2 regions of the Tolypothrix tenuis PCC 7101 genome follow, and region 1 is predicted to be linked to the other one. Evidence: riboswitches for the same ligand, from Rfam matches in the RefSeq annotation. Region 1 holds a riboswitch; the other holds the start of a gene.
The links. A riboswitch is a leader RNA that binds a small molecule or an ion and turns the genes downstream of it on or off. The one in region 1 is predicted to bind cobalamin.
Positions count from the first base shown of each region.

Region 2: another riboswitch for cobalamin. It lies ahead of AACU25_RS01085 (energy-coupling factor ABC transporter permease); the one in region 1 lies ahead of AACU25_RS16215 (DUF1636 domain-containing protein).

Region 1 is NZ_CAWNJS010000001.1:3,978,593-3,986,093, forward strand. Features, by position in the region: gene AACU25_RS16205 (cobalt-precorrin-6A reductase) at 1-736, opposite strand, end outside; gene AACU25_RS16210 (IS4 family transposase) at 981-2,342, shown strand; gene AACU25_RS16215 (DUF1636 domain-containing protein) at 2,711-3,127, opposite strand; cobalamin riboswitch at 3,149-3,312, opposite strand; gene AACU25_RS16220 (hypothetical protein) at 3,693-4,187, opposite strand; gene AACU25_RS16225 (pentapeptide repeat-containing protein) at 4,401-6,539, opposite strand; gene AACU25_RS16230 (hypothetical protein) at 6,594-6,938, opposite strand; gene AACU25_RS16235 (hypothetical protein) at 7,395-7,501, shown strand, end outside.
Region 2 is NZ_CAWNJS010000001.1:265,310-272,810, reverse strand. Features, by position in the region: gene AACU25_RS01100 (energy-coupling factor ABC transporter ATP-binding protein) at 1-688, opposite strand, end outside; gene cbiQ (cobalt ECF transporter T component CbiQ) at 663-1,475, opposite strand; gene AACU25_RS01090 (energy-coupling factor ABC transporter substrate-binding protein) at 1,472-1,774, opposite strand; gene AACU25_RS01085 (energy-coupling factor ABC transporter permease) at 1,758-2,537, opposite strand; cobalamin riboswitch at 2,917-3,056, opposite strand; gene AACU25_RS01080 (DUF6464 family protein) at 3,129-3,458, opposite strand; gene AACU25_RS01075 (hypothetical protein) at 3,991-4,392, opposite strand; gene AACU25_RS01070 (hypothetical protein) at 4,718-5,272, opposite strand; gene AACU25_RS01065 (helix-hairpin-helix domain-containing protein) at 5,513-6,862, opposite strand; gene gatA (Asp-tRNA(Asn)/Glu-tRNA(Gln) amidotransferase subunit GatA) at 7,143-7,501, shown strand, end outside.

The DNA of each region.
Region 1 (7,501 bases):
TCAACAACCAAGGCACAACATCTTCTACATTACTTACTTGTTCACCTGGCGGTATAGCTGGACGCTTTACCATCACAACTTGGATACCAAGTTCTCGCGCCGCAATAATTTTGGCATAAGTGGCATCACCACCACTATTTTTGCTAACAATGGTATCAATTTTGTGTTGAATGAGAATTTCTCGTTCATTATCTAAAGCAAAAGGGCCGCGATCGCACAATACTAAACCTGGTGGAGTCAATGCATCAGGGCTAGGCGGATCGATTACCCGCATCAAAAACCAAATCCCTTCTAGGTGTGCAAAAGCGCTGAGTTCTTGTCTACCAACAGTCAAAAATACTCGCTGTGCTTGATTTGATAGTGCTGCGGCTGCATCGATAATGCTATCAACTTCAATCCAGCGATCGCCATTTACCTTTTCCCAAGCAGGACGATTGAACAGCAACCGGGGGATACTAACCTCAGCCGTAGCCGCCGCCGCATTCCAAGAAATTTGACTAGCAAAGGGATGAGTAGCATCTATGACAAAATCAATACTCATCTCTTGCAAATAACTAACTAATCCCGCCACACCACCAAACCCGCCAATTCGCACATTACCAGATGGAATTGACGGTTGACGAGTACGACCCGCTAAAGATGCGATCGCCTCAACTCCTGGGATAGTAGCAACTCTTGCAGCTATTTCCGCTGCATCTCCCGTCCCACCTAAAATTAAAACTTTGGCATTTGTCATTTGTCATTTGGTCATGGGTAATGGGTAATTGGGTGTTTGGTGTTTGGTGTTTGGTATTGTCCAGTGGTGTCAACTTAACGTGAAACCCTCTTGGTTGCAAGGTTTCGCCCTCACCCCCAGCCCCTCTCCCACCAGGCTATCCATTACCCGGATCTTTCTCAACAAAACTACAATTTACTTAAAAATAGCTAGAAAGCTGAGTAGGTATAGTTTTGTCATGGGAAGTAAAAACGGGTAATGGAAGATGGAAAAGTGGGCATCAGAAGAATTGAGACAAGCAGACTTAGGAGATGCAAGAAGAAATAAACGTTTAATAAGGATAGTGGAAGATTTAGCAGCACAACCTAGTGCGAGCATACCGCAAGCTTGTGGAAATGTAGCAGCAACCACAGCAGCGTATGATTTTTGGAATTCACCATACTTTGAAGCAGATGATATTAGGAATGCCCATATCAAAAGTACAGTCTCTAGAATCAAAGAACATGAGACAGTGTTGATGATTCAGGATACAACAAATATAGATTTGACAAAACATCCAGCGACAAGAGGAATTGGTTATCTAGATCATAGAAAAAGCTTGGGATTAAAAGTACATACAGCGTTTGCAGCCAGTACAAACGGAGTACCACTGGGAATCATTAATCAACAAGTTTGGACAAGAGATATAGAAGATTTAGGAATAGCGAAAAAACGCCGTCAACGACAAATACAAGAAAAAGAAAGTCAAAGATGGTTAGATGGATTAGAGAGAACACAAGAGTTTGTGCCCACAGAAACAACAGTTGTCACTATGGGAGATTCCGAAGCTGATATATTTGACTTATTTCGGAAACAACGCCCGAGAAATTCACATTTACTCATCCGGGGAACCCACAATAGAAAAGTCAATCACACAGCCAAGTATTTACATCAAGCAATCCGTGCTACCTCAGTAGGGGGAACATTATTAGTAGAAGTAAAACGTAATCCAGAAGCGGCAGCTAGAACTGCAAAACTAATCATTAAATATGCAACATTTGAAGTAGATGTACCACGGCATCACATAGCACGTTCACAACTTAAACCAGTAAAATTACAGGTGATTTTAGCAGAAGAAGAAAATCCACCAGTAGGTGTTAGCCCGATTAGTTGGCTATTATTAACGACCCTAGAAATTAAGAATTTTTCCGCCGCCATACGTTGCGTCAAATGGTATACCTATCGTTGGTTAATTGAACGCTACCACTATGCTTTAAAAAGCGGTTGTCAAATCGAAGAATTACAACTCGAAACTGCAAAGCGAATCAATATGGCATTAGCTACATATTCAATTGTCGCTTGGCGTTTATTATGGCTCACTTACGAAGCCAGACATAATCCAGATATTAGTTGTGAAACTGTTTTAGAGATATTTGAATGGCAGTCGTTATGCGTACATTTTACTAAAAATCCGATTCCACCTCAAAAGCCACCAACTCTTAGAGAAGCTGTACGTATGATTGCCACTCTCGGTGGTTTTTTAGGGCGCAAAAGCGATGGCGAACCTGGAGTTAAGACTATTTGGCGTGGATTGCGACGATTACATGATATCGCTGCTACTTGGAAATTAGCCCGGCTAACCCACTAGCCAAATCAACAAAATCCGCAAGGGTATGTCAACAACAATCCATATGGATACATATTTTTCTCACTCTGTCAACCACAGCTAAGAATCCTCAACGTGAAATTACTCCTATAAATGGCTTTCAGCTTTGTTAAGAAAGATGTGACTAATGGATAGCCCACCAGGAGAGGGGAGCAAGAGATTCAATTCCCCTTCTCCTGTGGGAGAAGGGGTTAGGGGATGAGGGCGCGAGGTATTTGTACAACGCCCGCCCTATATAGCTTTTAGCTTAAGTTGACACAAATGGGTATTGTCCCCCCTCATCACCCTCATCCCCCTCATCACCCTCATCTACCCAGTCCCCAATCCCTAGTCCCCAGTACCCAATCTCCTCATCTCCCAATCGGGGGAATCTTCGCCAAAATCCCCTTTTTCAAGGCTGTTGGGCGTTCTGACCAAGGTAGTAAACCATCAGGCTTGCTGTAGTATTGACTAGCGCATTCCAACACAGCAGATGCACAATCATCCACAGCCAAATCACCAAACAGATATGTAGTTTTACCTTGTGCAGCCAAGGCGACAACGCAGGAACGGTTACAAGCACTCATGCATTCCACTTGCTGAATGGGAAACTGATCTCGCAACTCCCAATCTTGTGCCAGAAATTCCAGTTTTTGTAATAGTTTTTCCCCACCACTTTCGCCTACGCGTTTCCCATCTTGCCAAACACTGGCACAGGTTTTGCAAACAAAGAGAGTATGGGAAGACTCACCCAAATTACTAGTCGCAGAAATATTCACAGCAGTCATCTGTACCTCGCAGATGTGAGAACAAAACAATCAACATTGGTGGGCGTTCTGACTTACACAATTGAGAAATTTCGACTACTAATCTCAAATTGCTTCACAGTTGCGGGACAGTGCCGGATTTACACCGAACTTTCCCCGTTACCTCTGATGGCTGATCCCCACCAGAACCAAGTGACCTGTTCGATCATACACAACTCTGCGTCCCTGTGTGTTCACTCTTTGAAAGTGCTGAGTGCTGAGTTCTGTAAAGCCCTGCGGACATAGCTTTAGCCCATACATCAATACCATTCAGTTAAGAAAATTGATTGACCACAAAAACAAAAAACTAGTTACTCAACAAAAAACCGAAAAATTATTTTGGAGGGGGTTTGGGGGACGCAACCGTCACCCAATCGGGGGTTTGGGGGAGAATCCCCCAATTCTGCTGGCTTGTTTAACAAGTAATAAACGCTAATGATCTTAACCCAAGCCTATTTGCCCATACTGTTCATAGGGACTGTAAAAACATAAAAAAATCCCACGCCTTCAAGACTTGGGAATTTAGGTTTTATATTCAATTCAGGCATTAAAATCTTAAACCTACACCACCTTGCAAAGAAAAAGCAGTACCACCACCATTGCGGTAAGCATCAAAAGCGATAATTGCGTTACCAAAAAGTACAGTGTTGCTATTAGGAACGGTGTAATCAATTCCTGGTTGCAAAGCAAAGCTAATCTTATTCCCCACCGGAGATGGATCGTCACCACTAGCTAACGCCAATCCTGCACCCAAATAGGCATCAGTTTGCCAGTTAATGGGGACATCGTAAGAAACCGTAGGCACAATTGCTGTACCATGACCAATCAAAGCTTGGGCACGAAAAGAAATCGGTGATTCCAAAAGCTTATAACGAAAAGCCACCACCCCGCCAATTTGAGCCCCATCGCTCAGTCCCACAGAAGGGCCAACACCAACATAACTACCATAAGCAACTTGAGCTTGTGCTGGTTGAATGCTTGTAGCCATATTTAACAGCGAACTAGCCCCCAGAACTACAACCAAAGACCGGAGATGCTTCATTGCCCGTTTCCTCACACCATCTGAAATTGTAATGGTTCCTTTTAATACCTATGTTATCGCTGATGTTGGGCATTAGGCATGGGGCATTGGGTAATGGGTAATTGGTAATTGGTAATTGGCATTTTTTATTTCTCCCTCATCCCCAATCCCCATTACCCCTTATCCCCAGAGGGGGCCCCGAGTTCCCCAATCACCAGTCCCCAATCCCCAACCCTACGGACAACGAGGATGAATCCCGCCTTGAGTACAAATGTAAGCAAGCTGTTTGGAATCTAGGTTTTTAGCTTGAGAAAAATCAACTCCTTGCACTACAGCGGAAACGGAACCTTTAGATGGTGTTTGGACAAATTCATCTGCTGGGTCTTGTTTGCTGGGTGAAAGAACTGCATTCTTAAAATCAGCGCCAGCAACGTTTGCTCCCCGTAAATCAACAAGGCTCAAATCAGCATTTTGCAAGTTGGCGTTTTCCATTTGAGCAGAACGCAAAACTGCACCAGTCATCCGAGTAGCACTTAAGTTCGCATTGCTAAGATTAACACGTTCTAAATCAGCACCAGATAAATCTGAGCCTTGCCAATCGGTTTTGGTTAAGTTGGCATAGGACAACTGAGTGCCTATAGCTACTACACGACCTAAACGAGCTGCATATAAATCAGCTTCGTTTAATTTGGCATCACCTAAATCTGCTCCAGTTAAGCTGGCATTTTCTAATACTGCACCACGCAAATCGGCTCCCACTAGCTGGGCACTGCTGAGGTTAGCATTAATTAAACGGGCATCAGCTAAATTAGCTCTGTTGAGAGTGGCGCGGCTCAAATCGCTACGGTTCAACATTACACGGCTGAGATTAGCATCGGTGAGATTGGCTTGCTTCATCTGCACCTGAGTTAAATCAGCAATGACATCGTCGTAGGTGTCCCAACGACCATCTTCACCCACACTGCGAAAACGACTGCCTTTAAAGCTAGCTTGATTGAGGTTGGCAGATTTGAATTTAATTCCAGATAAATCAACGTTTTCTAAGACTAAGTTGAACGAGGAATTTTCTCCAGAACCGACGACACCTAATTGGCTGCGACTCAAATCAATGCCGTTGCTTTGACCACTGTAAACAGCGAGAATTTTGTTGATGGCTTTTTGATTGAGTTGTAATCTCTGGATTGCATTAGTACCTGCAGCCCCCATTTCCCCAGCAATAATTTGATTTTGAGTTTTTAGCTCAGGTAAAGCTTTAATCCCAATATTTGCCAAAGCTTGTTGTATTGTATCCACTAGCATAGGGTTGGTTTCTTTAACTAGTAGATCTGCTAAAAATTTAATTGCTTGGGGATCGTTGAGAGTACCCATAGCTACAATTGCACTGCGGCGTTCTTCAACAGTAGCAAATGAGCTAGAGTTCAGCTGTTTTACGAGTTCTAGAAACTGTTGTCCGTTGATTTGCTGCGATTTACGCTGTGTTTCTTGAGTTTGGATGTAGACTTGAGTGCCCACTAAAGTGGTTAACACGGCTACCATACTCACCAGTGTGACACCCATCAATGTGAGATTAGGATTACGCCGAATCAGTGCCACGAGGGGATGTGCTGGTGTATTGTCTGATGCTGTGGCTCCTTCTTGATCGTCCGCCAATGACTCAGCATCACTGCTGACAGCGGCTTGACTTTCGCGGCTAGCATCTGAGAAGGAAGCTGGTAAAGGGCGAGTAGCATCTACTGTATAAGTACCTGCCAAAATATCATGTATTGCCCGCCGCCCATTTTTTGCAGGTAAGCCAATTCCTTCAGAGGCGATCGCTAATAAGGCCAAAACTGCGAAAATTCCTAAGTTAGGAAAAGCTAAACTGTAGCGCCACAGCAGATAGGCTACAGATAACGGTACAGTCCAACGCCCTAATCCTTCGCGGATGACAACTGCGCCAAAACCCGGCGCTTTTCCTTGCTCGTTCACCACTTTAATCCCAAATCGACGTTTGGGAATGGTGCTACCTGTTTTTGCGAGTAGAAAGAACTGCCATGTCGAAAGTGTCACAGGCCCTAATAAAGCCAGGCTCCACAAAATATTAGTTGGCCAAGCTACGTTACGAATACCATAGCTCACAGGTAAAGCCAAAGGTCTAGCGATCGCTCTTTCTGTTACCACTAAAACAGGATTCAGAGGTACACGGTTCAAATCACTTCTGGAATTGGCATACACTCCCAAGCCGAAGGGAACCAAACCACTGGCAACCACCAGCGTCATTTCTGTCGCCCAAGCTGCAAAGCGCTTGCTTAATAATGGCAGTGAACTCGATTTTTCTGGGTCTTTTGACCTACTAGATTGATTATTACTTCTCCTAACAATTGGGGTCGCCATCGTATAATTCCCTTTAACTTTATTTCACACCACTACGGGATCGTTACAAATAGACTATTTTTTCTGCTGAAAACTATTAGACACAAAAAATTTGTATCCAACATACACCAACACTGCCAACACTGCCAGGCTAATTACAGAAGCTACAAGTTTTAATACTGTTTGCAACATTGCAATACCTACTACAGCCGTCACGCCTAAAAATACTATCTTTTTAGTTCCAGACAAGGTATTGAACCAGCTTTGCAATTTTGTTAGTTGCGAGTTTAAACTCTCAAAACTAAACTCAAATGGCTGTTTTTGTGTTTCTGGCTGGGAAACCTCTCTTGGGGAGGAATTAATCTCTGCCTCTAGGTTTTGGAGACGACGTTGCAAATCTTCATCAGGTTGAGGATTCATCTATCTTTTCTACCTCAGCTTATAAGCGGTTTTGTCTGTGATTCTAGCTAATGTATGTGTTTGCTAGACATTTTTAGTCAAGGCAGAGTATCTTTTTCTTAAAAAAGTACAGGCATAAATTTTTCAAACAGCTTCATGGCAAGGATTTCATGATTTATCATTGCTAATCCGGAAATTCCGAAATAGTACGGGACTTGCTATAAAACAAAGATTGATCAAGAAAAATCATACTGGTAACTTTGGTATATCACTTACCAGCAAGTGTGATTTATTTACAAATACTTACTATGCAACAACTTTATACTTTTTTCATCTTATTGAAGGTATATTTTTTTCTTTGAAAGATAAAATTTTATACTCTGTATTAGGGAACACAAATTTATTAGCATCGTCTCAAAACTTAGATTATGTTTAACAATATCGCTCGATCACAGTCGGGAGCATTAATTTAATAATATGAAAATGCACAGATTATTTACGGTTGTTCCCGCAGCTTTGGCGATGAATTTAGTTTTTACTGATGCTAATTTCGCCAAGAATCCCCCCAGCGTCATTAATGCCAA
Region 2 (7,501 bases), 3.7 Mb from region 1:
ATACATCCTGAGGCTTACCTTCTAAAACTAGCCGCCCTTTATCCATCACAAAAACCCAATCTGCCCAGCGATAAACTAAATCTAAATCGTGGGTTGCCATTAATAAAGTAGTTCCGGCTTGATGAATTTTTTTCAATGTTGCCATTAGGTTGCGAGTATGTTTGACATCTAAATATGCAGTTGGCTCATCTAATACTAATAGTTCTGGTTGCAGCACCATCACATCTGCTATAGAAACTCGCCTTTTTTGACCTAAGCTGAGATGATGTACAGGTTTTTCTGCTAAAGATGTTAAGCCAAATTCAACTAAAGCTTGCTCAACCCTTAATTGAATTTCTGCTGTCGGTAAACCTAAATTACATAAACCATAGGAAATATCTTCTTCAACAGTAGCTGCTACTAATTGTTGCTCTGGATCTTGAAATATTAAGCCAACTTTTTGTCTTAAATTACTGAGATAATGACGGTTATAATTAAAGGCTTCACCACGCCAACGTACCATTCCAGAGTTAGGCTTGTACAAACCATTAGCTAATAAAAATAGGGTAGTCTTACCACAACCATTTTGACCAATTAATGCACATTTTTTGTGTTTAGGTACTCTCAGAGTTAAACCATTAAGAGCCGATTGCTGTGAGCCTGAATATTTATAATATACTTGCTCAAATTCGAGTAAATATTCCTGCATCTTGAGACAATTGTAATGCGATTAATAATGCACAGCCAAAAATTGCTTCTATGATATATCGCGGTTGGGGACGATAGCGATGAGGATGCCATACTCGGAATTCACCTTGAAAACCGCGTGCTTCTAATCCTAAAGAGAACTGATTATATTGTTGTAAAGTTCGTTGTAATAATTGCCCAATTAGTAATGCTAAACTCTTCATACTAATGCGCCAAGTCCGGTAGCCATCACGAGATTGTTGAGCAGTCCACAACTCATTAGCTGTTCTTAACAGAATGAAAATAAACCGATACATCAGCAACAAAAGTTCTGTCAAAAGCATAGGACATCCAATGCGGCGCAGAGTTTGTAATATTTCTGTGAAAGGAACAGTTAACATTAAGAAATATAGGCAAGAAATAGAAGCTAATGCTCTGGTGAAAATTGCTAATGCTTGTTCGCTACCACTACGACTAATGTAAAAATAATATTGTCCGAGCATTAATCCTGACCATGAGTCTGGTAGCACACTGGCTGAATTAGCAAGAGAAGTGCTATTGAGTATCAGCGCTGGTAAGCTGGTTAACCAAAAAAAACTGGCGACTATTAATAGTTTCAAGTAAATGCTAGCAGGAATTTTAGCGTAGATAACTATCCAAATACCCATCCACAAAGCAATGAGAATTTGTCCTAATGGATGGGTACAAAGAGAAATTATAAGAGTAGCGATCGCAAAAATTATTTTATGCTCTGGTGGTATATGTCTGAGTCGGTTGGTGTAGGCTAAACTGTCTAGTTGCAGCGTCATTCTTGATCTCTTTGCTGTTGCGAACGTCCTCTATATAAGCCAATAGCGTAACCAATAACTCCAGCACCTAAAGCTGCTTGGGATGCAAATAATAAACTTTCTATTTCTTTGCTAGGTGGTTGAAATAAGGGTTGAAACCAAGGTTCATATCCTGGTTTTACTTGCGCGATCGCCTTTTGAGCTTCGCCATCGGAACCACCGAATTCGGCATCGCGTGCTAATATTAACGGCGCGACTGCTAAACCAATCACTGCAATCACCAAAAACCAGTTATTCCATCCCTTATGAGACTGTTTCATTAGTTTGGGGTTCCCGTTTAATTAATTTCAATAATTCTAATTCTTGAGGATTGTATGATTGTAGCCAGTTCCACACTAGGACTGTCAGCAAACCCTCACTAATTGCCAAGGGTACTTGAGTAATCGCAAAAATTCCCGCGAACTTGGTAAATGAAGCAATAAAGCCACCCACAGGTGCAGGAAAAGCTAGAGCTAGCTGGAAAGAAGTAATAATGTAAGTGAGTAAGTCTGCTAAAGCGGCTGCTAAAAATATGGCGATTCTTTGTTTACCAGTTAGCCGCATTGTCAGTTGATATACCCAGTAAGCTGCAAATGGCCCCGCGATCGCCATTGAAAAAGCATTAGCTCCCAATGTTGTCAAACCACCATGTGCAAGTAACAAAGCTTGAAATAACAGCACCAAGCTACCTAAAACTGACATCGCCAAAGGGCCAAATAAGACTGCGCCTAACCCTGTGCCTGTAGGATGGGAACAGCTACCTGTAACAGAAGGCAGTTTTAAAGCTGATAGCACAAATGTAAAAGCCCCTGCTAACCCCAAGAGTAATTTCAGCTGCGGGTTAGCTTGGGTAATCCGAGTTAGCGATCGCAATCCTAAAACAAAAAATGGTAAGGCGACTACCCACCAAAAAATTGCCCACTGCACTGGTAAAAAGCCTTCCATAATGTGCATCGCATAGGCAGGTTTAGGTAAGCCTACTATAAAATACAAGCTGCCTAATGCTAATAAAACTAAATGTAGCTTAAGGCGATTTTTTCTCATTTTGATGTTTCAGCAGATTTCAAATAGTATCCAAATTCTGACTAATTAGCTAGAGCAATTAGGACTATGCAACATAATATGATGCATAAATCTAGGTGGTAGCAGTACAACTTTACATTAGTCAAAATTGCCACATAGTTATACTGGCTACACAGCTATAGGCATCTTGACATTTTTGGTATTTAGCTACTGATAAAAGCTGGCTCAATTTTTTAAATAAATCCATAGTTGTTAAGTAATACAGTGTAGGCAATCAAAATTCGTTGAGCGATCGCTACTCTGGTATTTAACAAACAATATCCGCCGCTTTGTTGGCAGATCTGGATAAATTATTTGCAACAATACTAAATAAGACCGCATCTGTACCTCGCAGATGTGTTTCCACAATAACTAATAGGCGGGCATTCTGACTTACTCAATAAGAGATTACAGCTGCGGGACAGCGACGGATTTACACCGAACTTTCCCCCTTACGTCTGATGGGTGCTATCCATCAGAACCCATTAAATTAAGACAAAGTATAGCATTAGGGGATAATTAATAATTCGTAATTTGTAATTCGTAATTATTAATTGGAAATCTTATATATATTTACGCATATTCTTTCGATTCGTTCTCAGCTAATTCTCTCGGTTCATAGTGACGACATCCTTGACATGGGCCATTGGGATTCACAGCACAGCGAATATGTCCGGAACGAGCATTAAATTTGCAGCTAATATCGCCAACCAGATAACCTACGCCTTCTAAATAATAGCGATCGCCTTCAATCTGCCTAATTTGTCTTGCTCTCAGCCTTGAGCCATTAATAGCGGCTTGTCTCATCCTTAACCTCGTCCGTACATGAGTTTTACGGATTATCCATAAGGAGAACAGGGAGGGTAAGAAACCAATGGCGATTACCAAAAGAGTTTTTAACACTTTTTCCTTACCTCATTTTCGTGAGTGCAAATCTTAGGGCAATTTCAGCTTTGCGCTTTGCCAGTAGGATAGTTTTTCCTGACTAACAATAGCAAGTGGCACTACGACCTCTAAATTAGAGGTATCGAGTACCACTTTAATCAGCATAGCTTTTACAGTTTATTGGTTGGGCTGTAGTTGCACCCTGAGAACTTTAAGATTTGTTGATTAGGGTGATTACCCAGTACGCTTGGGTGAAGCTCATTAGGGATTGATTTTTCACTTATTAAAAAAGTCAGATCAATTGGGGGATTCTCCCCCAAACCCCCGATTGGGTGACGGTTGCGTCCCCCAAACCCCCTCCAAAATTATTGTTCTGTTTTTTTGTTGAGTAATTGGTTTTTTGGTTTTGTGATCAATTAATTTTCTTAACTGAACTGTATTTGGTTATCATCCTTATATTAGGGAAATCCCAAAAATCAATCATTTTTCTGGATATAACACTAATCTTAGTCCCCTCTGCCCCCTGCTCCCTGCCCCCTGCCTTGATTCCTTACTGCGATCGCAATTCTTTGCTACGGCTTTGCTGACGCAGTTGTTGTGCTAGCTGTTGCGCTTCTTTTTCGGCTTGAAATAAATCAATTTTGCGGGTTGTGAGAATAAATGACTCATCTGACTGTTGTCTCACCCAAGGGATAGCCAAAGGTAAATACTGACAAGTGCTTTGATGCGGCTTGCTTTTCTCTTGTAATTTGCTGGCGATCGCCTTGAATTCTAAAATCATCGCTTCTAACTGTGCAGCCATTTGATTGATGCATTGTACTTGCGATAATAAACGCTGCCACTCATCACTTATATCGTCTTTTGGCAATTGCAATGGTGCGATCGCTGTCTTTGCTGCTTTTGTGGGAAATGGCACAATTGCCAGGTTAGGTGTTGTTTTGTATTCTTTCATACTTTTTAACAAGACTAACTAGCTGTTAAGGCATTTTAACAGGTTATTAGTACAAAAATACTACTTTAATTGTGGTGAAGTTGTAAACAAAAATTACTGTGTGGAGTGAGCCTGATTTGAAAATGTAGTTTTAATACTACAAGGGTGAGAATTTTAAACTTAAAATTTGGCGTGGGGAACAAGTTAAACAATCAGGTTTAAAGATTTGCTTTTTAAATGGCAAATATTAAATTTAGTGCTGGCTTGTACGGTTGTATTCTGAATTTATCGGGTTAATAAAAATATTTTCAATAAATGAAACTGATAACATCCACAGCCAAATAAATTAATGATTGTCAAATTGATTGTACTTTCTATAATTTACTCGCCATTCTTCAAGATTGTCTATAGTTATAGATTTAGTTATGACATTGGCATCGTTACCACGCCAATCTATTTCTGGATCGGTTGTAAAAACGCCACATTCTAATTGGTCATTTCTAATATTCCAGTATTCACTAAATCGGCTTTTCAAGGTAATAACTTGGTCAAAAACCTTGTTTCTGTGCTTATTCCTTCTTTTTCTTTCGGTTGCACCTGTAGCTTCCGTGTCAATAAATTTAGTTTCTATTAAAAATAGATTACCGCGATTTGTCAAATAGACAAAATCACATTTTCCCAAATCAGTGTAATCTGCAATTGGCGATTTTTCAAATAATAATAATTCTGAGCAGGAAGGAAATAACTTATTCAGGTTCAGGAATAAATAAGCTTGTAATAGCAGTTCTTTATCATAAGGGAAAAAAAGCACACCCTCAAAAAATTTTTTGATATCTTCTTGAGTTTGAGGCTGTATTTTTCTACAATATGATACAAATTTATGTAACTCAGTTACCATCATCAAGTCTGATCTCCTTCCCCTGATTATTGCCTATATGGCATGGCATCAAAAGATACCATGCAAAAGAGGAAGTTATCATCCGCAGAAGTAACCAAAAAATTTAAATCGATTGCCGTTTGTCTAAGGCTATCTACTGTTGACGCTGTAGTAAATCGTATGTCAAGCTAGTCCAGCAATTATCAGTATAATAACTGGAAGCACATCATGAATCAAACTTGATGAAGTTCTAGTGTTGTATCTTTAACTACCAGTCAAAGGTTTAATTTGAGCTGGGAATCTCGCATTCTCGAGAGCAATCACAGCACTGAGAGAATCTTGTACCCAAAATTGCCTACCAAAGCGGACTAATTGCCGAGAATTTCCTGATTGCACAACTCCAATTACAGGGATTTTGGCTTTCTCTTTTTCGCCTGCTTGTTCCTTTAAAACATTTCTTAAGCGATCGCGTTCTTCAATATTGACTGCTTGCATGGGGGTGAGTTCGACCATAATTAGTTTTACTGTTTCAACTTGTTCAGCATCTTCCACAATAAATTGCGTTTGGTCGTCTCTGCGGTCTACTTTTCCCCAAATAATCAATCTTGCATCTACTTGTAGTAAAGAACTAATCCGTTCATAGTTTTTAGGAAAAACAACGGCTTCTGACTGGGAAGTTAAATCTTCGATTTGTAAAATTGCCATTGGATCGCCTTTTTTGGTGATTACTTTTTTCACCCCATTGAGCATGACAACTGCACAAATCATCATGTCATCTCGTTGTTCGCCAAGTTGGGAAAGATTAATTGGCGCTAGTACTAAAGACGATTGCTTAATTGATTTGAGAGGATGATCTGATACATAAAAACCTAAGAGTTCTTTTTCCATCCGTAATTTTTCTTGTGGAGGAAAATCAGAAACAGGTTGAGATTTGGGGGCAATTTCAAAAGCATTATTGCCGTTTTTACTATTTGTAGAAGCAAAGCCGCCTAATAAATCAAAAATACTGCCCTGTCCACTAGCTCTGTCTTTAGCGCGCGATTGTGCCCAATCATATACTAGGGGCAAATCTTGGGTTAACTGGTGACGGTTGGGTTGGATTTTGTCAAAAGCACCACAAGAGATCAGTGACTCCAAAGTACGGCGGTTGACAGCACGTAAATCTATGCGATCGCAAAAATCCCCCAGTGATTTAAACTCACCGCTTTCTTCCCTAGCTTCCAGAATACAGGCGATCGCATTTTGTCCCACATTTCTGACTGCGGAAAATCCAAATAAAATTTTGTCTGCTGCTGGCGTAAAATCTACCCCAGAGCGATTAATATCTGGCGGTTCAATTTGAATACCCATACTCATACAAGTGGCAATATATTTTTGCACTTTGTCAGTATCACCACTGTTAGCCGTCAACAGTGCAGCCATATATTCCAAAGGATAATTAGCTTTTAAATATGCTGTTTGATATGTGACATATCCATAAGCTGTGGAGTGAGATTTATTAAAACAATTAGAAGCTATCAAACCATTTTTAATTGCAAAATTATGGTCTTGTTCCACCCCAATGTCATAGACATTTGCTGCGCCTATAGCTCTCCGTGTAACTATTTTGACCATTTATCTATACTCCCGTCAGCAATCTATATAAATGCGTTAATTTATCAATTAATCAGGATTGTAAGCCAAACAATGCCCATACTACACAATCTATTTCACGGCGAACACTGCTATACTTTTACACGAAAATAGGGATTGGGGACTGAAAAAAGCAGAGGAGCAGGGAGCAGGGAGCAGGGGAGAAATAACTAATGCCCAATGCCCAATGCCCCATGCGCTATGCCCAATCCCCCCAAATCTGTACTAAAATCAAGGACTTGAGTCACTTAAGGAAGCAATCATGGCATCCATCCGGGAGTTGCACGAACAACTAATTAAAAAAGAACGTTCTGCTGTCGAAATTACCCAAGAAGCTTTAGACCGTATTCAAACTTTAGAACCAAAATTGCACAGTTTCTTGTGTGTGACAGCCCAACAGGCGTTAGAGCAGGCTCGTGCTGTGGATGCTAAAATCGCTGCTGGTGAAGAAATTGGGCTTTTGGCAGGGATTCCGATTGGCATCAAAGATAATATGTGTACCAAAGGCATTACCACCACTTGCGCCTCTAAAATTTTAGAAAATTTTGTGCCGCCTTATGAATCAACAGTAACGCAAAAACTGGCGGATGCTGGGGCGGTGATGGTAGGTAAAACGAACTT